3 regions of the Brevibacillus composti genome follow, and region 2 is predicted to be linked to each of the others. Evidence: riboswitches for the same ligand, from Rfam matches in the RefSeq annotation. Region 2 holds a riboswitch; each other region holds the start of a gene.
The links. Region 2 has a riboswitch for lysine ahead of JD108_RS07755 (transporter substrate-binding domain-containing protein). Riboswitches for the same ligand answer to the same signal wherever they lie in the genome.

Region 1 (5,728 bases), 1.7 Mb from region 2:
TTGCCTCGCATGGCCCTTCTTGGCCTCGCTGGAACGCATGACCGGCATGGCCGCGCATGGCCGCACACATGCGGAACCCCTCTCACCCATTTTCGCGTGGGCAAGAGGGGAGAGCAATCAAAGATGGCAGGAGAGCTCCGCCCCGGTGCAGAGCTCCCTCTCCCTTATGTTATATGCTGTGGACGATCGCCTCGGTGCTGGCGTCCAAGCCATAGGCCGTATGCAGGCTGCGAACGGCCAATTCGGTGAGCGCCGCCGGAATCACGCAAGAGACCTTGATGTCCGAGGTGGAGACCATTTTGATCGTAATCTCCTGCTCGGCCAGGACGCGGAACATCTCCGCTGCTACGCCCGGATTGTTCACCATGCCCGCACCGACGATGGAGACCTTCGTCAAGCCTTCTTCATGGTCCACTTTGGCAAAGCCCAGTTCGGATTGATTGGCGGCCAGCGTATCCAGGGCTTTATGCAGGTCGCTGCCTGCCACGGTGAAGGAAATATTGGTGACGTCGGCGTCGTAGGAGCTTTGGATGATAATATCCACATTCACCTGATTGTCCGCCAGCGTGTGAAAGAGGCGGGACAAGGTTCCTACCCGGGCCGGCATGCCCACGACCGTCACCTTCGCCACGTCTTCATCATGGGCGACTCCGCTTACTACTCTTCCTGTTTCCATCTGGGGAACCTCCTCTACATACGTACCTTCTTCTGTGGTAAAGCTGGAGCGGACCACGAGCCGCACCTGATATTTTTTCGCCGCTTCGACCGAGCGGGGGTGCAGGACACCCGCCCCGAGATTGGCGAGCTCAAGCATTTCGTCATAAGAGATGCTGTCCAGCTTCTGTGCAGCGGGAACGACGCGCGGATCGGCTGTGAAGACGCCTGCGACATCCGTAAAAATCTCGCATCTCTCGGCGTTCAGGCCCGCTGCGAGCGCCACTGCGGAGGTGTCGGAACCGCCGCGGCCCAGCGTGGTAATTTCCCCTTCGTCACTGACTCCCTGAAAACCTGCCACGATGACGACGCGTCCCCGGGCTAGTTCGCGCTGGATTCGCTCTGTCTGAATCTCTTTGATCCGGGCTCTGCCGTGAATCGATTCCGTTACGACTCCCGCTTGCCAGCCCGTCAGCGAGATAGCGTCGTAGCCTCTTTGATGCAGCGCCATCGACAGTAGGGCGATGGATACCTGTTCCCCTGTGGCCAGGAGCATATCCATTTCTCGCTCCGACGGATACGGGGAAATTTGCTTTGCCATATCCACCAGCACGTCTGTGGATTTACCCATGGCGGATACGACAATCACCATGTCATGGCCCGCTTCTTTATTTTCAACAATCCGGTCGGCTACTCGAAAAATGCGTTCAACGGTACCAACAGAGGTACCTCCATATTTCTGCACGATCAAACCCATGCGGCTTCTCTCCCTTTTTCCATATATACATCTGCATCGACAGGTCTTTCTCTTCGGTTGCGCATATTCCAATGAAAAAAGGCAGCGACGAGGAATACACCTGCCGCTGCCTACTCATGTATAGACAAGATCGGTTCCTCCTTCCCTGGACTACGCGAGTCATCCATGTGCAGATACACAGAAAAAGACACACCCTGACAATCATGCACGCAGACTCGTGAGATAGCTCTCCATCTGGCAATCGGGCATTGGCCAGATGACAGTCCTGTATTTGTTCAACACAGGCCCAGCACAAAAGAGAGCGGGTCTCTCTTTGTACTTCGGCGAATCCCCCTTTCCACAGCCCTTCAACGATTCCCGATCTCGGGGTGGTACTCATGGTTTTCGCGCCTCTACCTCACTCCATTGGGGAAGTGAGGTTACAGTATTCTGTTTGAAAGGGATTATATCACGCTTGCCACTGTTGTTCAAACAGTATTTTGATCATTCGTTAAAAAGGCTCAGGACTGTGAATTACAGATCCATCTTTCGGAGTTTGGCGATGATCTCCCGGGCCAATTTGTCGCCGATGCCCAACTGCCGGAAATCCTCTACCGTGGCCTCTCTCATCTTTTTGAGCGAGCCAAAATGCTGGAACAGGAGCTTGCGCCGCTTTTCCCCAATTCCCGGAATCTCGTCCAGCTGGGAGGTGAGCAGCGTCTTGGTGCGCGACTGCCTGTGGAACGTGATGGCAAAGCGGTGTACCTCATCCTGCACGCGCTGAAGCAGATAAAACTCGTAGCTGTCCCGCTTTAGTTCGACCGGCTCGGGCGGGTTTCCATAGAGCAGCTGCGCCGTCTTGTGTTTGTCGTCCTTGGCCAGCCCGCAGACGGGAATATACAGGCCCAGCTCATTTTCCAGCACATCCATGGCCGCGCTGATCTGGCCCTTGCCGCCGTCGATGACGATCAGATCGGGCAGCGGCTGGTTTTCCTTGAGCAGGCGGGTGTAGCGGCGGCGGATGACTTCCCGCATGGAGCCGTAGTCATCAGGGCCTTCGACCGTTTTGATCTTGAATTTGCGGTACTCTTTTTTGTCCGGCCGCCCATCCGTGAAGACCACCATGGCTGACACCGGCTCCGCGCCCTGGATGTTGGAGTTGTCAAAGGCTTCGATCCGATGCGGCGTGCCGATGCCGAGAATATGTCCCAGGTTGTGTACAGCCTGGATTGTCCGGGCATCGTCTTTGGACATCAACGCGAATTTCTCCTCCAGGGAAATCCGCGCATTTTCACAGGCCATCTGCACCAGCTCGCGCTTTTTCCCCCGCTTTGGCGCATGCACCTTGATCCCCAGCCACTCCGACAGAAGCTCCGGATCGCTCTCTTCGGGGAGCAGGATCTCACGCGGCAGCACATTTTGCTTGTCGTAATAGAACTGGCTCACGTACGACATAAAGTCTTCTTTCTCGCCGCCGTAATAGGGAAAAGAGGTCGTGTCGCGCTCGATCATTTTTCCCTGCCGCATATAGAAGACCTGCACGCACATCCAGCCCTTTTCCGCGGAAAAGCCGATGATGTCCCGGTCCACCGTGTCTGCCAGCGTGATCTTTTGCTTTTCCATGACGGCTTCGATGCTGCGAATCTGGTCGCGGTACTCCTTGGCCCGCTCGAATTCCATCTGCTCGGCCGCCTGCTCCATTTTCGCGGTCAGCTGTTTTTTCATCTCTTCGTGGCCGCCGTCGAGAAAACGGGCGATCTCCTCGACCAACCGCTGATTTTCCTCTGCATCCACGTCATATACGCACGGCGCCAAGCACTGGCCGAGGTGGTAATAGAGGCAGACCTGCTTGGGCATCGTTTTGCATTTGCGCAGCGGATACAGGCGATCCAGCAGTTTTTTCACCTCGGAAGCCGCTCCCGCATTCGGATACGGGCCGAAATAACGCGCTTTGTCCTTCAGCACTTTGCGCGTGATCTCCAGCCGCGGATGCGCTTCGTTGGTGATCTTGATATACGGATAGGTTTTGTCGTCCATCAATCTGACGTTGTAGCGGGGATTATGCTTCTTGATCAGATTGCACTCCAGAATCAGCGCTTCGATCGGCGATGCGACGACGATGTATTCAAAATCGGCAATCTCGCTGACCAAAAGCTGCGTCTTGCCGTCATGACTTCCAGTGAAATAGGAGCGCACGCGGTTTTTCAGCACCTTGGCCTTGCCCACGTATATGATGTCGCCCTCTTTGTTCTTCATCAGGTAGCAGCCTGGTTTTTCCGGCAGGACGGCTAGCTTGTCTTTCAAGGAGCTTTGCACGGCTGCTCCCTCCTTCTGTATCGTTAAAAATTACCTGCCGCCGTACGGCATGAGCGGCTGTTCCAGGGAATACAGCTCATCCTCCAAAGCGCTCATCCGCTCCAGCATCAGCTTGCGGCAATCGTCCACCGCTTGATTGTACACGACGGGTCCGAGCGTTTTCAAAAAAAAGTCCAGCATCTGCTCGGCTGCCAGATGCCCCAGCTCTTCGCCCCGCTCTTCTTGGAAGTATTGCTGTATCTGGCTGATGATGTACTCCCTTTGCTCCCGTGGAAATTTTCTCATTTTCATCTGCCTAACCCCTCTCCGATTGTCCGTATTGGGATGTCCTCTCTTTTCTTTCCCGGCACAGACGACGGTGACTGGATCTTTCGTGAAACAGGTGTACCGAGCACTCTTCGCTTCTCGCTGCGGGTTCTCGCAGCCTGGAATCGTTCACCGAGAATGTACGTTCTATTCTTCATGTTACCATGTTTTTGCGGAAAACTCGACGGAATCTGTCGCCAGTGCGTACGGGGAACGGGACGAGACGTCTGGAATTTTCGAGGAGAGCGTGTTTACGTAGACGCAGCGAAAAGAAAAAGCAGCACCCGCTCGTGATGAAAGCGAATGCTGCTTTTGACCTGCAATATGAAGTAGCGAGCCTATCCTTACAGATGTTTGCCCACAGTACCCATGAGCGCTTCCTTCGGTTGGAAGCCGATCACTTTGTCCACAGGCTGGCCATCTTTGAACACGATCAGGGTCGGGATGGACATGACGCCAAAACGACCTGCGGATTCCGGATTGTCATCGACGTTTACTTTGACGATTTTGAGCTTGCTGCCCACTTCGCTGTCGATTTGCTCCAGCACAGGTGCGATCATTTTGCAAGGGCCGCACCAAGGAGCCCAGAAGTCAACCAGGACAGTACCGCCTTGTTCTACTTCCTGGGAAAATGTCTGATCCGTTGCATTCACGATTGCCATGGAATATAACCTCCTTAAATTCGGTACGGAAAAAGGTTCCACACGCCAATCAGTATACCATCCTCCGCATAAAATGACTACGCCGGGCGACACTTTCTGACATGTCAAAGTATATTGTGTCCGAAGTTCCATTTCCTACGCTTTTTTTCCGGGAAGGCGCGAGAAAACCATAACTGCCAGGCAAAAGAGAGCCGCGGATGAGGCATAAAAATACAGCCTTGCCGACGTAAAAGCAAGGCTGTTCGTTATCATGCCGGTTCGCCCGTACGTAGCCAGGGCACACTCTATGGGCCCGGTCGGCGTATCTTGGCAAATGTGCTTGCGTTATACCAGCACCTTTTTAAATTCAGCAGTGAGGAGCGGAACGACTTCAAACAGATCTCCGACGATGCCGTAGTCCGCGACCTGGAAGATCGGCGCTTCCGGATCTTTGTTGATGGCGACGATCACTTTGGAGTTGGACATGCCGGCCAGGTGCTGGATCGCGCCGGAGATGCCGCACGCGATGTACAGGTCAGGCGTGACCACTTTGCCGGTTTGGCCGATCTGCATGGAGTAATCGCAATAGTCGGCGTCGCATGCTCCGCGCGATGCGCCAACGGCCGCGCCCAGCACGTCCGCCAGCTCATTCAGCGGCTGGAAGCCCTCGGCGCTCTTCACGCCGCGTCCACCCGCGATGATCACCTTGGCCTCGGACAAGTCTACCTTGCCGCTGGTTTTGCGGACCACTTCGCGGACGATCGAGCGAAGATCCTTGATCTCTGCCTCGAACGGAACCACTGTCGCCGTTTTACCTGCATCTGCTTCGCCGGCAGCGATGTTGTTCGGACGAATCGTGATCATCAGCTTGCCTTCTTCAAACCGGCGCTTTTGGAACGCCTTGCCTGCGTAGATCGGACGCACGAAGACCGGTCCTGCTTCGATCCCGGTGACATCCGAGATGAGGCCCAGCCCCAGGCGGGCGGCTACACGCGGCGCCACATCGCGGCCGATTGCCGTATGGCCCAGCACGACGGCATCCGGATTGGCGAATTCGATCAGTTGTTTCAGAGCC
Region 2 (5,728 bases):
TGCCTCGGTCTCCCGAAAGCTTTACGCAAACCTGCCTCTGGATACCAGGAAAAAGATCGATCGTCTTGATGCCGTTTTATCGATATGGAACAAAAAGAGAAGTGTACCCTCTCACTGCCTGAAAGAAATCATCGAAGCCGCCATAGAGAGACAGGTCGTGCAAATCGAATACATGTCAAAAGCGGGTCATTCCCGAAGAGAAGTCGCCCCTATCGGCATTTACGCCTATGATGGCTTCTGGTATATGCCTGCCTTCGATTTAGCCCGTGAGATGGTTCGATTATTCCGCACGGATCGGATTGTGAAACTGATCAGGTTGGAGCGGACCTATTCACCCGATCTGACACTGAACGATTGGTTGCTCAGCCATACCGAACAAGAACCAAAAGCGCCCATCAGGCTATACGTGGAACTGACCGAGGAGGGACTTCGTCAATGCCGAAGCCAGCCATGGCTGGAGCCTTATCTCATCACCAACGATCAAGGCCAGGGTTCTATTGATACAGTCATTGATCGGGCGGAGATCGAATTCGTTTCCCGTTATTTTTTCCAGCTGGGTACCGTAGCGAGAGTAATCGAGCCCGAGGAGATGGTGAGCCGCATACGCTCATGGTCTCAAGAACTTCTCCAGCATTACACGGTGACCGGCCAGACAGACCATGCATGACAGGGGGATGACAAAAATAGCGGGGAAAAGGCAGACTGCCGCCAAAAGCAGTGATAGCGGCAGCGATGAGGCGGGATGGAATACGGGTGCACGGTGTCCCTCTTCAATGAAACAAGACGGAGATCACCAGCCAAGCAGGAACGGCGAGAAGAGCCACAAAAGAGACCCAAGCCAGCCATAGCAGTTTGGGGCCTCGGTAGAGAGAATAAGCGATCAATAGATGAAAAAGATAGAGCAGCAAGGCCCCTTCAAAGCGGGGAGTAGCGTTCAAATACCAGGCGAGCGGAAAGTACAAGCACGCGCTCGCAATCAGGTATCGCCCATTTCCAGACATGATGGCTAAGAAGGCAAAGAGAAGGGAGAAGCCCGTCGACAGTAGGAATACGATGCTGACCATTACAACTGCGTCAAAAACCAGATCAGCGGTCCGAAAAAAGCAAAAACTGCAAACAGTCGCATCATCATGAAATAGTGCCGGGAAGGGTAACGCCGGGCTTGCCACTTGCCCAGTATCTCCCAGGCAGACCGCGGTTTTAACGCGATATACCCCGTGATCACAAACCAAAAGATGTAGAAAAGAATCCCGAAAACAGCTGCCATCTCCACGCCCCCTTTTTCTACATGTACGTCTGAAGTTCCAGCGGGTTTCACACTTTCGACCCACACAGGTTGACAAAATAAACAGACCATTGTAAACTCAAAGCATAATTGAATACGACCTCACTTAACACAGTGAGGTAGAGGTGCGATATTTAACAGTCCTTGGTGGAGTTGGAGAAGACGGTGAAGCCAAGGAGAAGGAAATGTCGCCGAAGCTCGTAATACGATTCTCACGTATTGCTTGCTGGGTCTGCAGTTAAGAGCTGCAGGACTGTCTCAATAAATGACCCGATTTATTGAGTTGTGCTATCTCGACTGGGGATGAGAGAGGTATGTTGGGCAACTATGTATATAGTGCGACCTGAGGCTATCTCAGGTCGTTTTTTATTTGGAAAAAGCCCTGCCAACAATCACACTAGAAAAAGGAGTATTCGAACATGAAAAAACATTCACCATTTCTCGCACTCTGTCTCTCGGCCATTCTTTTCGTCGCAGGATGCGGGACCAGCAACAGCACACCGGCGGCATCTTCGGACGAAGGCGTCTTTCGCGTAGGCATGGAAGCCGGGTATGCGCCTTTTAACTGGACGCAAATGGATGATTCCAACGGTGCGGTGAAAATCGACGGCAACGCCGAATATGCAGGCGGCTACGATGTGGAAATCGCGAAAAAGCTGGCCGACGGTCTCGGCAAAAAACTGGTGATCGTGAAAACGGAGTGGGATGGCCTGGTGCCGGCGCTGACTTCCGGCAAGATCGACGCCATCGTCGCGGGGATGTCCCCAACCGCCGAGCGGAAACAGACGATCGATTTCTCGGACAATTACTATAAATCGAATTTAGTGATGGTTGTGAAAAAAGGCGGCAAATACGAAGGCGCGAAGTCGATCCAGGATTTCAAAGGCGCGAAGGTAACCGCTCAATTGAACACCTTCCACTACTCCGTGATCAACCAGATTGAAGGGGTCGTGCAGGAGCCGGCGATGGACAACTTCCCGGCGATGAGAGTGGCGCTGGAATCCGGCATTATTGACGGCTATGTCTCCGAGCGTCCAGAAGCAGTCAGCGCATCCGCAGCCAATCCGAACTTCGCCATGGTCGAGTTTACAGACGGCTTTACGACTTCGGAAGATGATACCGCCATCGCTGTAGGCCTTCAGAAAGGCAGCGAGCTTACGGCGAAAATCAACGAAATTCTCGCAGGCATTTCCGAAGAAGAGCGTACCAGCATCATGGATGCCGCGATCAAAAATCAACCAGCAGCAAAATAATCATGTTGCGAAACCGGCTGCATCGCCATGCAGTCGGTTTTATGATGAACGGCTGCGGACAGCTCGCCGCCTGGTGCCGGTGAGCTTGCCAAGCAGCTTGGACGCAATGTGGAATGGGGGAAAAAGATGAGCTTTGAATGGATTGTCAAAATCATTACCGAAAACTGGCCCATGTTCCTGCGCGGGGCGGGCTGGACGTTGGTAATCGCCTTAACCGGCACGGTGCTCGGGGCGCTCATCGGCTTGCTGATCGGAGTGATCCGCACCATTCCGGTGCCCGAGGGCGGCGGCAAAAAGGTGCTGCTTACCGTCGTGAACGCCATCCTGTCGGCGTATATCGAATTTTTCCGGGGAACGCCGATGATCGTGCAGGCGATGGTTATCTATTACGGGTCCGCGCTCGCCTTCGGCATGGATATGGACCGCTTTTTGGCCGCGATCTTCGTCGTCTCGATCAACACGGGTGCGTACATGGCCGAGATCGTGCGCGGCGGGATTATCTCCATTGAAAAAGGGCAATTTGAAGCGGCTCATGCCATCGGGATGAACCACTTCCAAACGATGTGGAATGTCGTCTTGCCGCAAGTGGTCCGCAATATCTTGCCGGCCACCGGCAATCAGTTTGTGATTAATATCAAAGATACCTCGGTACTGAACGTCATCTCGGTAACCGAATTGTATTTCACCACGAAATCGATCGCCGGCAATAATTTCCGCTATTTCGAATCCTTTTTTGTCGCGTGTGTGATGTACTTTATCATGACCCTGATCGTCACGAGAATCTTGCGCTACTTCGAGAAAAAGCTGGACGGGCCGGACCATTACCAAATGACGGACAGTCACGTGCCGCTTGAAGGGAAGCAATAAACGGAGAAGGGGGAGAGCGCATGGAAAATATCATTGAAGTGAAGCACATCCATAAATCCTACGGATCGCATGAAGTGTTGAAAGACATCGATTTCACCGTGAAAAAAGGAGAAGTCGTGACCATCATCGGTTCCTCCGGTTCGGGCAAATCCACGCTGCTTCGCTGCATCAATCTGCTGGAAAAACCGAGCGGCGGCGAGATCATCTACAAAGGTGAGAATATCCTGGATGACAAGCATGATATTTTCACCTACCGCCGTCATCTCGGGATGGTCTTCCAGCAATTTAACCTGTTTCACAACCACAACGTGCTGGGCAATTGCGTGGTCGGACAGGTCAAAGTATTGAAGCGCACCAGGGAAGAAGCGGAGAAAGTCGCGATGAAGTACCTGAAGGTCGTGGGGATGGACAAGTACATTCACGCCAAACCCAAGCAGCTGTCGGGCGGGCAAAAGCAGCGGGTGGCAATCGCCCGCGCTCTTTCCATGGAGCCGGATGTGATGCTGTTTGATGAACCGACGTCTGCCCTCGATCCCGAGATGGTCGGGGAAGTGCTGAAAGTGATGAAGGAGCTGGCGGAGTCGGGTCTGACGATGTTGATCGTGACGCATGAGATGGAATTTGCCAAGGAAGTCTCGGATCGGGTGGTCTTTATGGACAAAGGCGTCATTGCGGAGGAAGGCAGCCCCGATCAGATTTTCAATCATCCCAAACAAGAGCGCACGCGGGAGTTTTTAAAACGGACCTTGAAGAGTTCCTGATCCCGGGTGGAAGCGGCATCGTTTTGAAAGACCATGGACCAGTTGTTTTCCTGCGGGAAGGCGGCTGGTCTTTTTGCTGTCCGCCGCTCTCTACGCGGGATTGCGCAAGAGCGGGTACAGCTGCTTTCGAAATATCTCTTCATTACAGGCGGTGAGCGCTTGCCTCATCTCCTCCTCGTCGCGATAGGGGGCACCCCCTAACTCCATGTCCTGCACGGATTGCCGCATGATGCGCCGGATCTCTCCGCGTCTGTAGTCCCGCAGGAGATCCAGCAGTTTTTTGGCGATCTGTTTCTCCTCCCGGGGGAGTTTCCGCATCGCCGACTGGAAAAAATCGTAGATCCGATCTACCGCCTCCTGCAGGTCGAGCTGTCTTCGCAATCGACGGTAGAGGATGTAGTCCGATTCGAGCAGGGCATTTCGCATCAGGATCTCATCCTCCGGGATGACGAAGAAGCGGGCGAGCATTTGTTGGTGGTAGCTCATGCCCCGCTCGTATATGGCCCGCAGCTGCTCCACGCTGCTCACCATCTCTTCGCACATGCCGATCATCTCCGCCACATCGCGGCGCATCTCCTCGTCCATCATCGACTCACAGGAGGGAAGCAGCGCTTGCAGGTAATCGCGCTTCTCCTGATACATCCAGACAGGCTTCTCTTTATCCACGGCGAAATCCTTGGTGAAATTGGTCGCTGCGTTGTTGTGGGACATAAACAGGCGAAGGACGGGAAGAGCTTCTGCGCGCGGAGGAACGCTTCCGTCTTCGCGGAGGATCAGGTAACCGGTCGCCTCCTTTTTGCCCCATCGCCAGTACTGGACATTGTAGTAGGTTTGCCCGTTCAGCAGCGCCGTGTGGTTAAACAAATCCGGCTTTTCCAAAAAACGTTGGTAACGCTGGATCTCATCGCGTACGCGGGCGGTTTCCTTTGCGGCCATAAGCGCAGCTCCTTTCGCGGATCTGTCGAAAAAGTCGATGATTTCTATTGGTAATACTATCCACGCGGCAAAAAGTTTCGCATGCGCTTTGCGCAGATCACGTCTTGTCCGGATGGGGGGATCGGGAGGAAAGAGGGCTCTGGGCGGAACGGGTTGGCGATTACCACCGTTGTTAACATGGAGCAAATTTTGTTTAGGCAAAAAGGAACAGGAGGAAAAGGAGGCTATTCTCCTGCTCGTTTCTGCCGCTTTCGCGACGATGGAAGCAAAGATAAGCCGTTTAGCCTATCGCGCAAAAGAGAAACCAAGTCTTGGGAACGGTTTTTGCAAGGGGCTGTTTACGAAGAGCCGGATTGCTGATAGCTTTGTGGTAAAAAGTGGTGTATGTGCAAATCCTGCCCATAGCGCCAAGTCAAAGGGGAAACAGACAGCTTATGCGACAGCCTACGACCAAATTCTCGTGAGTGGAAGAGGAGCTAAACTCGCATGGTTATTGTATTGGAAGAGTTATACGGCATGAGGTCCATTCCTTTCATGTCCGCCGAGGTCAAAATCAAGCCAACCCTTTTGCGAGGAGGCCTGCCTCTTCGCGAATACATCCAGCAGACGAAACGAAGCCTTCTCCC
Region 3 (5,728 bases), 2.1 Mb from region 2:
CTTACCCGGTCTGCCGGTCTCCCCGTCAATCCCTCCGCATGGAAAGGAGCGGGGGATACCGTATAGCGGATCTCCGACGTCTCCCCGAGCTTGATCGTCGACTTCGTCAGGGAGCGGGACAGCTCCAGTGAAGTGAGCGGCGTATAGACCGTCACCTCATACGTCCGTTTGGTTTTGCCGTCCTGCGCGGTCACCGCGATCGCCAGCTTGGTCGCCCCGGGCTTGACGGCGATCTCCTTTGGCGTGCCGCTGGCGTGCGCCGCTCCGTTCACGGTCATGCTGGCTTTGCTGTCCTCCAGCGTCGGCGTGATTGCGATGTGCGAGACGGCGCTGTTCAGATGCACCTCGTAGCTTGCCGTTTCCCGATCAAAGCCAGGCTCGAGCGGGAGCAAGCTCTCCGCTTTTACGGTCAAATTCTGCAGGTAGGCATTGTTGTTCGGCTGCGGGCCCAGCTGGAAGTCGAGAGTGGCCGTGCTTCCCGCTTCGAAGTTTTCGATCAGCTTCAGCTCCGGCATGTAGCCTTCCTTGGCCGCTTCCACGGAGACGAGACCGGCGGGCACATCCTGCAACAGGTACTCGCCCTTTTCATTTGTCGTCGCATTTACGATGCCTCCCGCTGACACCTTGGCTCCAGCCAGCGGCTTCGGCGGCGCCGAGGAATCCGTGACCCGCCCTTTCACGGCGCCTGTCTGCTTGTACTCCCCGAGATTGATCAACAGCTTGACGAAATCGATCGCACCCCCGTCTCCATAGGGGTTTTTCGTCGATCGGTCATCCAGCGATATCGTGAGGCTGCCGTCCTGCAGCAAGGGGAGATATTCATCCGGAATTTGCACGCTGATCAGCTTTCCGATCGGTCCATGCTGATTCAGAGAGTTGATGATCTTTTCCAGAAAAGGCGCACGGACGCCGTTCAGCTCTGCCGTATACTTCACCCGGCCGGGAAATTTCTGCGGCTGGTAGTCGTTGATAAAGAGCTGGAGAATCGCCCCTTTGATTGGCGTGTTCTTCGTGTCGAAAGTGACGGTTACCGGCACGACGGGATTGGCGTTCTTTCTGTACGCATTCGAACGGGTATAGCCATCGGCGATCTTGTCCCTCTCGGCTTCGGACAGCCCCGACGAGAAGGCGGGATAGAGGAAAGAACTGATCACCATCAACTGGTCCGTCCCCCGGGGATCATCCGGCTCTCTCTGGATGACGGGGTAGGGCGCAGCCGTGCTTTTTCCCGAAAACGGATCGTAATTTTCCGGCCATCCTTTGCCAAAATTGTCGATATCCCCGACCCGCACCATCAGGTCCGCCTCGTCCGTATCGTATTTCACCGCATACGGCTTGGACCAGTCGCCATTCAGCGGGTCGTTTGCGCGGTCCACCGGCGTTCCCGCGGCCATCGCCGCATGGCTTGTCCCTTGATTCAAAAAGCCTGTCAGACAGATGATCACGGCCAAGCACAGCATCAGCAGGCGCCAGGTACTCCTTCTCTCCATGGGTCCACCTCTTTCCTCTCGTCACGTTCTGCTTCAGTCTTCGTCCTGAAACAATCTCTCGTTGCTTTTCTATGTTCCCTGTCTATACGAGCGCTCGACTCTCGCTATGGTTCATTCGAACCATTGCTGGCATATTTATCATGATTCCTAATAATGGTACTATTCTACCATGAAGAAAGACCGGTGAGGATAGTCGGTTTTGAAACATCTGTTACGGGAGGGGGGGTGCCGCCAACCGGGCTGGCACAAACTCACACTTGATTTCTATCGGAAAACTCATATACTTGAACCGTAACATAATTTCATAATCAATATCCTCATCTTGCACGATGAGGATAGAGGTCGCGGCTTTTATATGATTCGGGACGAGATTCAGAGAAGATCAATGACTCCACGAGGAGGGAAAAGCCGCCGAAGCCTGCTGTGTGTTCTCTGCCGCACAGGCTGGGGCTGTACCCGAAAGGGACAGAACTGTCACGTTTGCCCGCCTGGCAGACGTGTTGTGCTATCTTCCGTGAAGGCTTGGTGGGGATTGGAGCATACCGCCCTTATGCCGTTTTGGCTATGGTGGTATTTTTTATTTCCAGCCGTCCTTCCCAAAAAAACAGAAAGGTCGTGCATGTGCGTTATGTCTTCTTCGAATCAACTGCAACGCGGATTAAAAGCCCGCCACCTGACGATGATCGCGATCGGCGGATCGATTGGCACCGGGCTTTTTCTCGCCAGCGGCGGCTCGATCCATTCCGCGGGTCCGGGCGGCGCTCTGGCGGCATATATCGCCATCAGCTTGATGGTCTACTTCCTGATGACGAGCCTCGGCGAGATGGCGGCCTTCATGCCTGTCTCCGGTTCCTTCAGCACGTACGCGGCCAAGTTCGTCGACCCGTCTCTCGGCTTCGCGCTGGGCTGGAACTACTGGTACAACTGGGCGATTACGATCGCCGTCGAACTCTCGGCCGGTGCGCTGATCATGAAATACTGGTTTCCGGACACCCCTTCGATGCTCTGGAGCGCTCTGTTTCTCGTCTTGATGTTTGGCCTCAATATGTTATCCGTAAAGGGATATGGCGAGTCGGAATTCTGGTTTTCTCTGATCAAAGTAAGCACCGTCATCATTTTTATCGTCGTGGGCACCCTGATGATCTTTGGCATCATGGGCGGGGAAGCAGTCGGCTTCACCAACTTTACCAAGGGAGAGGCACCGTTTCACGGCGGTTTTATGGCTATCCTCGGCGTCTTCATGATCGCCGGCTTCTCCTTCCAGGGGACCGAGCTGGTCGGGATTGCGGCCGGAGAGAGCGAAGATCCGAAGCGGAATATCCCCAAAGCGGTCAAGCAGATTTTCTGGCGCATCCTGCTCTTCTATATTTTTGCGATTTTCGTCATCGGTCTCTTGATTCCGTACGACAATCCCAATCTGGTCAGCGGCGACATTGCCGATATCGCAATCAGCCCGTTTACGCTCGTCTTTGAAAAAGCCGGCTTTGCTTTTGCCGCCTCGGTCATGAACGCCGTCATCTTGACATCCGTTCTGTCCGCGGGCAACTCGGGCATGTACGCTTCCACCCGGATGCTGTACGTCCTGGCCAAAGAAGGCAAAGCGCCGAAGTTCTTCGCCAAGCTGAACAAGCGCGGCGTGCCGGTCAATGCGCTGCTTTTGACTGCCAGCATCGGGATGTTCGCCTTCCTGGCTTCCCTGTTCGGTGACGGCACGGTATATATCTGGCTGCTGAATGCGTCCGGCATGTCCGGCTTTATCGCCTGGCTGGGCATCGCGATCAGCCACTACCGCTTTCGGCGGGCCTATCTCGCGCAGGGCTTCCAGTTGAGCCAGCTTCCGTACCGCTCCAAATGGTTCCCGTATGGTCCGATCTTTGCATTTGTCGTCTGTCTCTTCGTCGTGCTCGGGCAAAACTACACCGCTTTTCTCGGCGAATCGATTGACTGGAACGGCGTTTTGGTCTCCTATATCGGCCTCCCGCTGTTCCTCGCGGTTTGGCTGGGGTACAAGTACACGAAAAAGACCAAGGTGATTCCGCTTAAAGAAGTGGACTTCTCTTACGAAAAATAGCAAACAGCCCGGAGTGTTGCTCCGGGCTGTTTTGCATGAGAAGACAGACGAACGGTTACGGCTCTCAGGCAAACAGGCTGATGAGGTTGCCGTCTGGGTCCTGGACGATCGCGTAGCGCTGCCCCCAAAAAGCATCCCATGGCTCGCGGTGTCCTGTGTAACCGCGCTCCGTTACTTTTTGGTACAGCTCGTCCACCTCTTCACGCCGCTCGCACAAAAACGCCAGCTCGATCCGATGGCCGACAGGCTCCTCCCAACCGCCATATACATCGATAATGGTTTCCTGCACGTCAAAGGCCAGCCGGAATCCGCTTTGGGCAACCTCGACGTGCTTCTCATTGTCGGCCTCCGCGGGGATGTCCAGCCCCAGCAGGCGGTAAAAATCCAGCGCCCTTTTCATGTCCTTCACCACAATCCCCACCATATCCAACCGAATGCTCATCCTTTTCATCCCCTTCTGGAAAATGACCTCTCTCTTTACATTACCCTTTACTTCTCTGTCAAAATAGGAAAAAACGGACGTCTTGCTTCTTCCTGCTGCGATCGTCGCCTTGCCTCGTCCATATTTGCTTCGGCAGCATCCCGTAATAACGCTTGAAGCTTTTTATGAAATGCGACTGATCGTAGTAGCCGTATTTCAGCGCCATATCCGTAAAGCTCGGCACGGCGCTGCTGTACAGTTCCTGCAGCATGCTTTGAAAGCGAATGATGCCGAGCATTTCCTTGGGGCTCACTCCCAGTTCCCGGTCGAACGTTCGCCGGACATGGCGTTCGCTGAAGCTGAGCTGATCGGCCAGATCGGATGTCGATAGAACCCCCTTGGAGGCGTACATCACCTGCAGGCTTGTCCGCACCAGAGGATGGGAGGAGGCAGCCTCAGCGTGCAACAATTGCTGCAGTTTCTTCTCAACGGTATGAATAACTGCTGTGACTGTCAGCGCAGCCAGGATTTCCTCGGCGAAATACAATCCCTCTGCCCCCCAGATCTCCTCGAGAAAAACATGGTGCCCGAGAAACGCGGAGACCGGAAATTTCAAAAAGGACTGCGCCGATTCCGTATAGAAACGGATCCCGAACAGAGACTGTGGTCCAGATAGGCTCAACACCTCAAATTGGGTCATTAACCCTGCGACAAAAGCAGACTTCCAACCGGAGGGAGACAGGCGGTCCACGATAATATCCACGCAGCCGTCGGGGATGATCCGATGCAATTGCCTCTCCGCCTCTGCATGATAGTCCAGCGTCCAGTAGCAAGCCACATGCGGCGCCAGTTTTTCACAGGGGGCGTATTCTTGGTAGCTGTATCCCGGACGCTGCATCTCTTTTTGCAATTTCGGCGATTGGATCGGCCGATAGTCACGCACCATACCCCTGCTTCCCCTCCCCGTCCGGAACACACCCGGCTATCGCTGCATGTCTCATTGGGTAGACAGTAACAAAAACAGCTGCCCGTGAGCAACCCAATTGTAAAAAAATAGCGGATTCTATGCAATTGATACATAGAATCCGCTATGGAAAATCGTCTGCCTGACGTATTTCATGCCGGAAGTCAGCTATTGTCTCTTATTGCTTCTGGACAAAACGCCCGATCCGCTCCAATGCTTTCTGCAGCTGGTCCAGCGAAGTGGCGTAGGAGCAGCGGATGTGGCCTTTGCCGCAGTCGCCGAACACATCGCCTGGGACGACGGCCACCTTTTCTTCCATTAATAGCCCTTCGGCAAACTGGGCGGCATCCAGTCCCGTCGAACGAATCGAAGGAAACGCGTAGAAGGCGCCCTCCGGCTCATGGCAAGCCAGACCGATTTCCTGAAAGCCCTGGACGACGAAGTTACGCCGCTGGCGGTAGCTTTCCACCATCCGCTCCATGTCCTCCTGCCCGTGGCGCAGCGCTTCCAGCGCGGCCATCTGGGCCATCACCGGAGCGCAGAGCATCGTGTACTGGTGGATCTTCAGCATGCCTGTCAAAAGATCGGGAGACGCGCAGACATACCCGAGCCGCCAGCCGGTCATCGCGAAGGCTTTGGAGAAGCCGGAGATCAGGATCGTCCGGTCTTTCATCCCCGGCAGCGCGGCGATGCTCTCATGCCGCCGCCCGTACGTGAGCTCGGCGTAGATCTCGTCGGAGATGACCAACAGGTCGTGCTTTTCGATCACGGGGAGCAGCCGC

Region 1: another riboswitch for lysine. It lies ahead of JD108_RS16015 (aspartate kinase); the one in region 2 lies ahead of JD108_RS07755 (transporter substrate-binding domain-containing protein).
Region 3: another riboswitch for lysine. It lies ahead of JD108_RS17830 (amino acid permease); the one in region 2 lies ahead of JD108_RS07755 (transporter substrate-binding domain-containing protein).

The regions. Positions count from the first base shown of each region.
Region 1 is NZ_CP066308.1:3,160,619-3,166,346, forward strand. Features, by position in the region: gene JD108_RS16015 (aspartate kinase) at 170-1,411, opposite strand; lysine riboswitch at 1,627-1,814, opposite strand; gene uvrC (excinuclease ABC subunit UvrC) at 1,925-3,706, opposite strand; gene JD108_RS16025 (DUF2164 domain-containing protein) at 3,737-3,997, opposite strand; gene trxA (thioredoxin) at 4,357-4,806, opposite strand; gene JD108_RS16035 (electron transfer flavoprotein subunit alpha/FixB family protein) at 4,999-5,728, opposite strand, start outside.
Region 2 is NZ_CP066308.1:1,481,577-1,487,304, forward strand. Features, by position in the region: gene JD108_RS07740 (helix-turn-helix transcriptional regulator) at 1-667, shown strand, start outside; gene JD108_RS07745 (hypothetical protein) at 771-1,064, opposite strand; gene JD108_RS07750 (hypothetical protein) at 1,064-1,267, opposite strand; lysine riboswitch at 1,398-1,584, shown strand; gene JD108_RS07755 (transporter substrate-binding domain-containing protein) at 1,705-2,538, shown strand; gene JD108_RS07760 (amino acid ABC transporter permease) at 2,665-3,405, shown strand; gene JD108_RS07765 (amino acid ABC transporter ATP-binding protein) at 3,426-4,166, shown strand; gene JD108_RS07770 (hypothetical protein) at 4,257-5,102, opposite strand; gene JD108_RS07775 (hypothetical protein) at 5,272-5,622, shown strand; gene JD108_RS07780 (hypothetical protein) at 5,589-5,728, shown strand, end outside.
Region 3 is NZ_CP066308.1:3,546,124-3,551,851, forward strand. Features, by position in the region: gene JD108_RS17825 (cadherin-like beta sandwich domain-containing protein) at 1-1,490, opposite strand, end outside; lysine riboswitch at 1,819-2,006, shown strand; gene JD108_RS17830 (amino acid permease) at 2,110-3,561, shown strand; gene JD108_RS17835 (VOC family protein) at 3,626-4,003, opposite strand; gene JD108_RS17840 (helix-turn-helix transcriptional regulator) at 4,062-4,928, opposite strand; gene JD108_RS17845 (aminotransferase) at 5,125-5,728, opposite strand, start outside.